DNA from 3 places in the Pseudomonas sp. LBUM1640 genome. Region 1 is predicted to be linked to each of the others. Evidence: riboswitches for the same ligand, from Rfam matches in the RefSeq annotation. Region 1 holds a riboswitch; each other region holds the start of a gene.
The links. Region 1 has a riboswitch for cobalamin ahead of cobW (cobalamin biosynthesis protein CobW). Riboswitches for the same ligand answer to the same signal wherever they lie in the genome.
Positions count from the first base shown of each region.

Region 2: linked by a shared signal. The riboswitch ahead of cobO (cob(I)yrinic acid a,c-diamide adenosyltransferase) and the one ahead of cobW (cobalamin biosynthesis protein CobW) in region 1 are both predicted to bind cobalamin.
Region 3: linked by a shared signal. The riboswitch ahead of ACA065_RS20645 (ABC transporter substrate-binding protein) and the one ahead of cobW (cobalamin biosynthesis protein CobW) in region 1 are both predicted to bind cobalamin.

Region 1 is NZ_CP166816.1:4,052,493-4,056,393, reverse strand. It holds gene ACA065_RS17905 (cobalamin biosynthesis protein) at 1-76, opposite strand, end outside; gene ACA065_RS17900 (CbtA family protein) at 73-780, opposite strand; gene ACA065_RS17895 (CbtB domain-containing protein) at 792-980, opposite strand; cobalamin riboswitch at 1,079-1,285, opposite strand; cobalamin riboswitch at 2,409-2,608, shown strand; gene cobW (cobalamin biosynthesis protein CobW) at 2,702-3,769, shown strand; gene cobN (cobaltochelatase subunit CobN) at 3,773-3,901, shown strand, end outside.
Region 2 is NZ_CP166816.1:5,025,167-5,029,067, reverse strand. It holds gene ACA065_RS22080 (PQQ-dependent sugar dehydrogenase) at 1-1,093, opposite strand, end outside; cobalamin riboswitch at 1,193-1,440, shown strand; gene cobO (cob(I)yrinic acid a,c-diamide adenosyltransferase) at 1,520-2,131, shown strand; gene ACA065_RS22070 (cobyrinic acid a,c-diamide synthase CobB) at 2,128-3,519, shown strand; gene bluB (5,6-dimethylbenzimidazole synthase) at 3,516-3,901, shown strand, end outside.
Region 3 is NZ_CP166816.1:4,692,440-4,696,340, forward strand. It holds gene ACA065_RS20630 (ATPase domain-containing protein) at 1-846, opposite strand, end outside; gene ACA065_RS20635 (hypothetical protein) at 843-1,277, opposite strand; gene ACA065_RS20640 (hypothetical protein) at 1,410-1,886, opposite strand; cobalamin riboswitch at 2,085-2,278, shown strand; gene ACA065_RS20645 (ABC transporter substrate-binding protein) at 2,395-3,405, shown strand; gene ACA065_RS20650 (FecCD family ABC transporter permease) at 3,402-3,901, shown strand, end outside.

The DNA.
Region 1 (3,901 bases):
GGGCGGCGTCAAACAGGCCCAGCAGGGTGTGAACATCACAGCCCCGCTGGCAGCCCAGGCCGACCACCAAGGTCATGCCGAGTATTGATCGTCGCGGTTGCGGCGAAACAGCCAGGCGCTGATCAGGCCCAGGGCCAGCCAGAAGGCAACGTTGGTCAGTTGCGAAGCGATTTTGAACTGTGCCTCCAGCGCTTGCGGCGCCAGCATTGAATGCACTTCAGGCTGCGGCGCACCCACCACATGCGGCACGGCCAGGATCGCCACGCCCAAGACTTTGAGCAGCCAGTTGCGGCCAAACACCAACAGTGCGATACCAGCCGCTGTGGACGCCGCGGTGCCGATCCACCAGATCTGGCGCTGTGCCAGGTCGGCGGCAGCGGTGCCCGGCAACTCCGGTGGCAGGCCCAGGGTCGGTGCCAGCACAAACGTCGCGTAACCGGCCAAGCCCCAGAGCAACCCTTGAGCCGTGCGGGTTGGCGCGCGCAAGGTGTAGAGACCGGCGAGCATCAGGGCAAAACCGACCGCCACCACCAGGTTGCCGCCGGTGGTCGATAGCACGCGCTGCCAGCCGTCTTCCGGCTCCCAGGCTTCGGCGTCGTGGGTGTGAGCGGCAGCGCCTTGCGCATGTTCATGGGGCATTACTTCGGCAGCCGCCGGGGCCTTCTCAAAGGTTTCTGCCTGCAAAATCAGCGGGGCGACCCAGAAGCTTTGCAGCAGGGTCAGCAGCAGGGCGGCCAGCAAGCCGGTGAAACCTGCGGTTTGGGCGATACGCTTGATCATGTCGGCAGGTCTCAGTGGCACGGGAACGCGGCGCTGTGGCGGGTATCGTGGGCGGCGTTATGCACGGCCTCGATATGCGAGAAACCGGCGAAATACACCAGGCACGCGCCCAGGATCGACGCGCCGATGGCGGCGGTCAGGCGTTGGCTCAGGGTGGCGGTGCTACTGGCGGTGTGCGAGGTGCTGCTGGTGATCGACATGGCGCGTCCCTTCTGGGTGTCAGGGTGAAACGAGCGCATGAAAACCCCGCGAGCCGGGCACGCAGGGTTTTGAACAGCGCCCGCCCACCGCGGGTTTGTTATCTGAATTTTTTCGGGCCGGTCTCCGGGCTTGCGAGGGACACTGGGTCTTAAAAACATCGCCTTCCCATGCCGTACAGGCACAGTGGATCTGACGTTTCACTCGCTTACCGTTGCGGGGGCAGCACCGGAATTCTTATGTGTAGGCATAAGGCACCGGTTTCCCGTTTCACCCTGTGAAGGGCACCCGAAACAAGGTGTGTAGGAGAGCATGGGGGTGGGAGGGGAGTCAATTGGGATATGTGTTTTTGGGGGGGCGCTTGGTGTGTGTGTACATATCCGTTGCTGCGGTAACGGCCGCTTATGGTTTCGCTCTTACAGCGAGTCACTTTTGGCAAACGCCCCAAAAGTAACCAAAAGGTCTTTGCCCCACCACTCGGTGCCTCGCCTAGGCTCGGCATGCCCGCACTCCGGCCCGGTTCCGCGGGTCGCCGCGATGGGCCATCCCTGGCCCAGCGCGGCTAAACCGGCATCCTTGCCGGTTTACCCGCTCCACCGTGCCTACGTGCGGCCATCGTGGTTAACGGGGCCTGTCAGATCAAGATCAAGATCAAGATCAAAATCTACAGCACGGCGGCCTAGTAGCCGACCTGAGTGGTTGAAGCAAAAGCAGGGCAACAGCAGAGCAAAAACAGATCAGAAGCAGAGCTGCTTTTCTGTGGGAGCTGGCTTGCCTGCGATGCGGACATCTCGGTAAATCAGTGAGACACAGTTGATGCCTTCGCAGGCAAGCCAGCTCCCACCTTTGACCGAGTACACACATCTACCAGTTGTACTGAGCTCAAAATGTGGGAGCGGGCTTGCTCGCGAATGCGGTGGGCCATTCACCAGGTGCATCAACTGACACACCGCCATCGGGAGCAAGCCGAACCGTCGCACCGCCCCTCCCACATTTAACCGAGGTCGGCTGTCAGGCCGCCTTGGCTTTGCTTTTGATTCAACCACTCAGGTCGGCTACTAGGCCGCCGTGCTGTAGATTTTGATCTTGATCTTGATCTTAGGCGCCCCGTTAAACCACGCTGGCCGAACGCAGGCTTTGGAGCGGGGGTAAACCGGCAGGACGCCGGTTTAGCCGCGCTGGGCCAAGGATGGCCCATCGCGGCGGCCCCCGCTCCAAAGCCTGCGTGAGGGCACACCGAGCCGGAGGCGAGGTGCCGAGTGGTGGGGCAAGAGCCCTTTTGGTTACTTTTGGGGCTCTTTTCCAAAAGTGACCCGCTGTAAGAGCGGAACCATAGGCCGCCGTTACCGCAGCAACGGATATGTACACCAACCAACCAGACAACCAACCAACCAACCCAACCCCATCATTGACCATCCCCCACGCACTGCGTAGCCTTGCACCTTCGAGGTTCTTCGGCCCACGCCGAAGCTAAGAAGGGAACGCGGTCCAAGCCGCGGCTGCCCCCGCAACTGTAAAGGGTTCAGCTGTCTGCCACGCCACTGCCAATACGGCGGGAAGGCGCAGCCAGCGCCGGTCGCAAGACCCACAAACCCCAAGCCAGGAGACCTGCCTCGCAACCGATTTTCTACTTCAACCGGGCGGGGTGATCCGGTGACGAAATCCGCTTCTGCGCACCGCCGCAGGGCCTATCGTCCCGTATGCCCGCCCCAAAGGGCATCCGATGAAAACACTGGCCAAACTCCCCGTCACCATCGTTACCGGCTTTCTCGGCTCGGGCAAAACCACCTTGCTGCGCCATATGCTCGACAACGCCCAGGGCCGTCGCATCGCCGTGATCGTCAACGAGTTCGGCGAGCTGGGCATCGACGGCGAAATCCTCAAACAGTGCTCCATCGGTTGCACCGAAGAAGAAGCCAACGGCCGCGTATACGAACTGGCCAACGGCTGCCTGTGCTGCACCGTGCAAGAAGAATTCTTCCCGGTGATGCGCGAATTGGTCGCCCGTCGCGGCGACCTCGACCATATCCTCATCGAAACCTCGGGCCTGGCCCTGCCAAAACCTCTGGTGCAAGCCTTCCAGTGGCCGGAAATCCGCAGCGCCTGCACGGTGGACGCAGTGATCACCGTGGTCGACAGCCCGGCCGTGGCCGCTGGCACCTTCGCCGCCTTCCCGGACCAGGTTGACGCCCAGCGCAAGCTCGACCCAAACCTGGACCACGAGTCGCCGCTGCACGAGCTGTTCGCCGACCAACTGGCCAGCGCCGACCTGGTGATCCTCAACAAAGCCGACCTGATCAGCCCTGAAGACCTGGCCCGCGTGCGCCTGGAAGTCGCCGAAGAGCTGCCGCCAGCGGTGAAAATCGTCGAAGCCAGCAGCGGTCGCCTGCCGTTGGACGTGCTGATCGGCCTGGGCGCCGGCTCCGAAGAACACATCGACGGCCGCCACAGCCACCACGATCATCACCACGACGATGAAGGCGAGCATGACCACGATCACGACGCCTTCGACTCCATCTCCATCGACCTGCCGCAAGCCGACGAAGCGCTGCTGCTCGACGCCTTGACTCAACTGGTAGTGCAACACGGCATCCTGCGCGTCAAAGGTTTTGCGGCAATCCCGAACAAGCCGATGCGCCTGTTGATCCAGGGCGTGGGCACGCGTTTCGACAAGCACTTCGACCGTGCCTGGGGCACCGACGAAGCGCGCATCACGCGTCTGGTGCTGATCGGCCAGGAGCTGGACGCGGCGGGCCTCGAAGCGCAACTGCGCGCCGCCCTCAGCGTTTAACCCATGCACCTGCTCAGGACCCAGCCCGGTGGTTTCGTCTCCGACGACAATATTGCCGACTTAGGCCAAACCCCCGCTGAACTGGTGATCCTGTGCAGCGGCGACTCCAGCCTGGCGTTGCTCGCCGAGGCG
Region 2 (3,901 bases), 970 kb from region 1:
CGTGCTGGCCGATAAACGCGCCGTTGCTGAACTGCGCCGGGAGTTTGCTGCCCTCGGCGAAGGTCAGGCCCAGTGACGCTGTGTGCGGCCCCACTGCGTAGTCCGGAGCGATAGCTTTGGCGACCAGGTCCAGGTTTTGCGGAGAAACGCGCACATCCACATGCTGGCCGTAGTAACTGAACGGCCAGCCATAGAACGCCCCATCCTTGACCGACGTGATGTAGTCCGGCACCAGATCGCTGCCGATCTCATCGCGCTCATTCACTGCCGTCCACAGCTTGCCACTCTGCGGTTCCCAGGCCATGCCGTTCGGGTTGCGCAGGCCGGAGGCAAAGATGCGGTGCTGGCCCGTGGCGCGGTCGACTTCCCAGATCGCCGCGCGACCTTCTTCGGCCGCCAGGCCGTTTTCGCCGACGTTGCTGTTGGAGCCGACGCTCACATACAGCTTGCTGCCGTCCTTGCTGGCCACCACGTTTTTGGTCCAGTGGTGGTTGATGCTGCCGCCCGGTAAGTCGACCACCTTGGTGCCGGCTGCCTTGATCGCAGTTTCGCCCGGCTGATAAGGGAAGCGCAGCAACTGGTCGGAGTCCGCCACATACAGGTCGTTGCCGACCAGGGTCATGCCGAACGGCGAATTGAGGTTCTCCAGGAACACCGTGCGCGTTTCGGCGACGCCATCATGGTCGGCGTCGCGCAGTAACGTGATGCGGTTCGGGCTCGGCACGCCCGCGCCCGCGCGGCCCATGACCTTCTCCATCACCCAGCCGCGAATGCCCGCGGAATCATCCGGCTTGGGCGGCGCGTTGGTTTCCGCGACCAGCACGTCACCATTGGGCAATACATACAGCCAGCGCGGGTGATCCAGGCCTTCGGCAAACGCCGCGACCTGGGTGCCTGAAGCGGCTGTCGGCTTCGCGCCGTCTGGCCAGCCAATCGCCGGGGCGATGTTCACCGTGGGGATCAGGGTTTTGTTCGGTTCCGGCAGCTTGGGTGAAGGCCCAGTGCCGTCGGAGACCTGCAAGGTAGAGCTTTCGCCACAGGCGGCGAGGGTGCCTGCGAGCATGATCAGTAAGGCGAGTCTGGTTTTATGCATGGTTTTCTCCTTAATACCTGTAAGGGTAGAGGAGCACGGCAGTCGGATGGTTCAAGTGCAAGGCCAGCTTTAATTGACGCTCCACCCCCAACCCACTAACCTTCGCGGCTTGTTCCAGGTGCTCTGTGGCCGTGTGCCGACAGAGTGAAACAGGGAAGCCGGTGAGTGAGCGCACTTGTACACAGTGCAGCCGCGATTCCGGCGCTGCCCCCGCAACGGTAAATGAGTCAAGACGGTGCCTTTTGCCACTGTATCGCTGGCGATATGGGAAGGCGCGCCGTTGGCCTGCTTCTATAACGAATGCGCCACTCATGAGTCCGGAGACCGGCCTGGAGCATCCAACAGCATCACGGTGGGCGATGCTTGGCTGTCTGTTTTTTCTTTTTCCTGCCCGCCGTTTTTGTCCAGCCCCAACGGAGAGCTGCCATGACTGATTCCCCCGAACGCGACGAACGCCACCTGGCGCGCATGCTGCGCAAAAAAGCCGTGATCGATGAGCGCATCGCCAATTCCCCGAACGAGTGCGGGCTGCTGCTGGTGCTTACCGGCAACGGCAAAGGCAAAAGCAGCTCGGCGTTCGGCATGCTCGCCCGCGCCATGGGCCACGGCATGCAGTGCGGCGTAGTGCAGTTCATCAAGGGGCGTAACAGCACCGGCGAAGAGTTGTTCTTCCGCCGCTTTCCCGAGCAAGTGCGCTTTCATGTGATGGGCGAAGGTTTTACCTGGGAAACCCAGGACCGCCAGCGCGACATCGCCGCCGCCGAAGCCGCATGGGCGGTTTCCCGCGAACTGCTGCAAGACCCCTCCATCGGCCTGGTGGTTCTTGATGAGCTGAACATCGCCCTCAAGCACGGCTACCTCGATTTGGACCAAGTGCTCAGCGACCTGCAAGCCCGCCCGCCGATGCAGCACGTGGTGGTCACCGGCCGTGGCGCCAAGCCTGAGCTGATCGAAATGGGCGACACCGTCACCGAAATGGGCATGCTCAAACACGCATTCCAGGCCGGTATCAAGGCACAGAAGGGCGTCGAACTTTGAATCAGCCCCGTCATTGCCCGGCCGTATTGATCGCCGCACCGGCATCCGGCCAGGGCAAAACCACCGTCACCGCCGCGTTGGCGCGTTTGCACCGCAACCTGGGGCGCAAGGTGCGCGTGTTCAAATGCGGGCCGGACTTTCTCGACCCGATGATTCACGAGCGCGCCAGCGGTGCGCCGGTGTATCAGTTGGACATGTGGATGGTCGGTGAGCAGGAAAGTCGGCGTTTGCTGTGGGAAGCAGCGGGCGAGGCCGACCTGATCCTGATCGAAGGCGTGATGGGCCTGTTCGACGGCACGCCCTCCAGCGCGGATTTGGCGCGGCACTTCGGTGTGCCGGTACTTGGCGTGATCGACGGCACCGCCATGGCCCAGACCTTTGGCGCGCTGGCATTAGGCCTGGCGCGCTACCAACCGGACCTGCCGTTCGCCGGCGTGCTGGCCAACCGCGTCGGCACCCTGCGCCACGCGCAACTGCTGGAAGGCAGCCTCACCGAAGGCCTGCGCTGGTACGGCGCGTTGTCGCGTGAAACCGGAATCGAACTGCCCAGCCGCCACTTGGGCCTGGTGCAAGCCAGCGAATTGAATGACCTCGACGTGCGCCTGGATGCCGCCGCCCAAGCCCTTGGCAGCAGTTGCGAAGTTGCCTTACCGCCGCCAGTCACCTTCGCCGCGCCTGAAGTGGTCGAGGCCGAGCCGTTGCTGGCCGGCGTGCGCATCGCCGTGGCCCGCGACGAAGCGTTTGCCTTTACCTATGGCGCCAGCCTCGACCTGCTGCGCGCGATGGGCGCCGAATTGCGCTTCTTCTCGCCGATCCACGACCGCGAATTGCCTGACGCCGACAGCCTCTATTTGCCCGGTGGTTACCCGGAATTGCATCACCAGGCGCTGTCGGAAAACACCCCGATGCTCGACGCTATCCGCGCGCATCACGCCGCCGGCAAACCGTTGCTCGCCGAATGTGGTGGCATGCTCTACCTGCTGGATTCGCTCACCGATGTCGATGGCACCCGCGCCGAGTTGGTCGGCCTGCTGCAGGGCGATGCGGTGATGCAAAAGAAACTCGCGGCCCTGGCCCTGCAAAGCGTCGAGTTGCCGGAAGGCGTGCTGCGCGGGCACACCTATCACCATTCGCTGACCAGTACCGAGTGGCAGCCGATTGCCCGCGGCTTGAGCCCCAACGGTGGACGCGGCGCTGAGGCGGTGTACCGGCAGGGGCGGATGACGGCTTCCTACGTGCACTTTTACTTCCCGTCGAATCCGACGGCAGTGGCCGCATTGTTTGCGCCGGGCCTTGAGACCGCTATCGCCGACAAGCCAGCTCCCACATTGGATTGTGTTTCAACTCGGTCAACTGTGGGAGCGGGCTTGCCCGCGATAGGGCCATGACAGATAACGCTTTTCCTGAAGCCGACCGCCAGGCCGTCTACCGCGCCATCGCCGAACGCCGTGACATGCGCCACTTCACCGGCGGCAACGTCGCCCCCGAATTGCTGCAGCGCCTGCTGCAGGCCGCACACCAGGCGCCCAGCGTCGGCCTGATGCAGCCCTGGCGTTTTATCCGCATCAGCGATCGCCAACTGCGCGGTCAAATCCAGCAACTGGTGGAAGAAGAGCGCGTGCGCACTGCCGAGGCCTTGGGCGAGCGCTCCGATGAGTTCATGAAGCTCAAGGTCGAAGGCATCCACGACTGCGCCGAGGTACTGGTGGCAGCGCTGATGGATGATCGCGAACGTCACATTTTTGGCCGCCGCACGTTGCCGGAAATGGA
Region 3 (3,901 bases), 640 kb from region 1:
GATGCTCTTGCCCGAACCCGACGGCCCGGCCACCAGCAGCGAATAGCCGCGAGGCAGGCCGCCGCCGAGCATCTCATCGAGTGCCGGCACGCCCATTTTCAGGCGCGTGATCGGGAACGTCGGCGGCGCCTCAACCGAACGACTGAGGGCAGCCGGCGGGAACACCTTGATCCCCGAGGCGGCAATCCGAAAGGTGTGCAGCCCCGGCAAGGTCGGTTGGCCGCGCATCTTCATGATTTCCACCTTGCGCACCATCGAATTGCGCTCGACGCTTTGGCGCAGCCAGATCAGGCCATCGGCCACGGTGAAAATCGGATTCGTGTCGGTTTCGGTGAAGTATTCGCCGATCAGGAAGGTCGTGGCCTGCCACGTGGTCATCAACATGCCCAACTGCTGGATAAACTGCGGCAGGTTGTTGTTCGGGTTGTGCTGGGTCTGGCTGGCCAGCACCACGGAGCGGAAGGAGTCGACAAACACCAGCGACGGCGAATGCGCTTCGACCTCGCTGACGATGCGCCGCAACACCTCGTCCAGGTCCCCGGCCAGGGTGTCATCGGCCAGGTTGATATAACGAATCGACTGATTGATTGCTTCGTTGTCGAAAAAATCGAATTGCTGCTGGTAGCGCAGCATCTTCAGTGGCGGCTCACCGAGCACGGTAAAGAACAGCGCGGGACGCTCGGGCGTGGCCAGGGCGAACATCATCTGGTGCGCGAGGGTGGTTTTGCCACAGCCTGGAGGGCCGGCGATCAGGTTGAACGAAAACTCCGGCAGGCCTCCGCCCAGGACCTCGTCCAGTCCTGGCACACCGGTGGCCAGACGGTTGATAGTCACTTTGGTGCTCATGGCGAAATTTCCTGCGAAGAGGTGTCGCTCGAAGAAGGCTGCCACACGTCAACCAGCAGACGTGCGGTGAGTGAAGGCCCGATCAGCGTGGTCAGAAGTTCGTAGAGGGTAGCCAGCAGCACCTCACCGAAAAACAGCGCATCGGTTTCGTTGTGCTCGACGAGTGCGGATTTGAGGGCAATCAGGTCCATCGCGGCCGGCACACTGTCGAAGGTGGCAGCCAGGCGTGGATGGGTCGAGACGCACAGATGGAAGCTGCGGCGGTACAGCGCGGCAACGCCCTGCTGGCCGATAATGGGCGCCAGTGCTGCGCCCATATCCTGCAAAATCGAAACAATCGCCTCGGTAATGCTTGCATTATCAGCCTGCGGACCAACACGGTGCGCCAGAGAAGCTACGATCCGGCGGCTCTCTTCGCTAAGCGTGGGCATGTCTGACTAATATCTGATGAACAGAGATTGATGGTACACCCTATCGGTATGGATAGAACCCCGCGGCACACAACGGGGCAAATGCGCTTACCCAAGGCGAAACATTTGTCGCCGCCTGCGTACCTCGCTCGATCAAAGCGCCCACATCCTGATCATTGCAAACCCCAGGTCCACACTCACGCATTCGCGCCCATCCACCCACTCATCTTCACGCAGGCGCCGCCCGGTGTTGGTCTCGCGCTCGCCTTTGGCAATCACCAGCACAAACAATCGGGTCGGGCATTCGAAGTTGCGCAACCGATCAACATCGGCCCTTACCGACCAGTCACCTTCCAGGCACTTGGCTTGGGATATATCGCCCAGGCATTTGATTTCAGCGACCATCGTCGTTGAACCGGTGTCATCCAGGGCATACAGGTCGGCTTTGCGCCGCTCGCCGATCGGCAAGTCCGTCCAGATTTCAATTTTATCGTTGAACCAGGCGTGCACGCTGATTTCGGCCTGAATCCAGTGTTCGCGGCAACTGTTCAATTGCAAGACCTGCTCGAGTTTCTCGCCCATTTCGCGAAAGGCCCGCGCGTACAAGGCAATCCATTGGTCGGTGTTCATTGCGTACTCCCTGTGTGAGAAAAACCGAGGTTATCGTTGGGTCGGCGCATTCCAACCAGGCTGGATGAAACGCCGCGCGACATCATATAGCCATCCCCCAGAATCCGACACGCCAAAATCCCCTCAACCACCTTCGGCGCGCTGACGACGGCCAGTGGCAAACACCCGACAGATCAAACTCCCCCTGCCCGCCATGATCGACTACCATACCGCGCCGGTTCCCCAACGGGACTAATAGGGAATTCGAAGCGCGGCCCATTGCGCCAATCGAAACTGCCCCCGCAACTGTAGGTGCTGAGCCTGCTCCACATCGCCACTGGGCATTACCCGGGAAGGCCGGAGCGTGGCGACGACGCATCAGTCAGGAGACCTGCCGGCCAAGCAACATCACTCACCGGCGGGGTGTCCGGGAAGGCCATCCGTGCCCTGCAAGACCTGCAGCGTTCGTGGGTGTGTTTCCGAGCCGTACCTCCCCTGTTTCACGTACGGTTCACCCGGAGACTGCCTCATGCTGCCACGCGTTACCGCCCTGATCACCGGCCTCGGCTTCTGTGCCCTGGCCCACGCCACGCCGACTCATTACCCGCTGACGGTGCAAAACTGCGCCAGCACCCTGACGTTTGAGCAGGCGCCCGCGCGCAGTGTGACCATCGGCCAGGCCGCCACCGAGATGCTCTACGCCTTGGGTGTGGGCGACACCGTGGTCGGCACCTCGCTGTGGTTCAACAGCGTACTGGCGCAGTTCAAGGCGCAGAACGACAGCATCGAGCGCCTGGCCGATAACGAACCAAGCTTCGAAGCAGTCATCGCCAAACGCCCGCAACTGGTGGCCGCCGAGCTGGAATGGGTGGTGGGCCCGCAAGGTGTGGTGGGTACGCGCGAGCAGTTTCACGAACTGAAGATTCCCACCTACCTGCTGCCTTCCGATTGCGAAGGCAAGGACAACCTGGTGGGCGCCGACGGCACGCGGCTGGAGCCGTTTCGCATCGACACGATCTATAAGAGCATCAGCCAACTGGCCGAGATCTTCGACGTGCAAGCGCGCGGCCAACAACTGAATGATGAACTCAAGGCGCGCCTGACCAAATCCGTCGCCACCGCACAGGGCAAAGGCCTCAAGCAAGCCAGCGCATTGGTGTGGTTCTCCAGCGCCGAGATGGCCAGTGACCCGTACGTGGCCGGCCACCAGGGCATTCCCCAATTCATGCTCCAAACCCTGGGCCTGCACAACGTGGTGCAGTCCAATGAAGAGTGGCCCGCCGTCGGCTGGGAAACCATCGCCAAGGCCAACCCGACCTTCGTGGTGATCGCGCGCATGGACCGCCGCCGCTACCCGGCCGACGACCATGAAAAGAAACTCGCCTTCCTGCGCAGCGACCCGGTGACCCGCAACATGGACGCGGTGAAGAACAACCGCATCATCATTATTGACGCCCTGGCGCTGCAGGCCAGCATTCGCATGTTCGATGGCCTGGAACAACTGGCCGGCGCCATCGACGGCTACGACCTGCCTAAATGATGCGCGCCCTACTCGCCCTGGCGCTGCTGTTGCTCGCCGTACTCGCCGGCGTGGCCATCGGCGAAACCGCCATCGCGCCGCAGGTGGTGTTGCAAGTGCTCGCCAACAAACTGTGGGCGGCCGGTTACGCGCTGGACCCGATCGATGAAGGCGTGGTGTGGAGCTACCGCCTGACCCGCGCCCTGGTCGCCGCCGCGTGCGGTGCCGGGCTGGCCACGTGCGGGGTGATTTTGCAGTCGTTGTTGCGTAACCCGTTAGCCGACCCTTACCTGCTGGGCATCAGCGCCGGCGCTTCGACCGGCGCGGTATTGGTGGCATTGATCGGCGTGGGCGGCGGGCTGATTTCGCTGTCGGCAGGCGCGTTTGTCGGGGCCATGGCGGCCTTTGCGCTGGTGATTTTGCTGGCGCGCGCCAGCGGCTCATCCAGCGGCACCGGGCAGATCATCTTGGCGGGCATCGCCGGCTCGCAGTTGTTCAATGCGCTCACCGCGTTCCT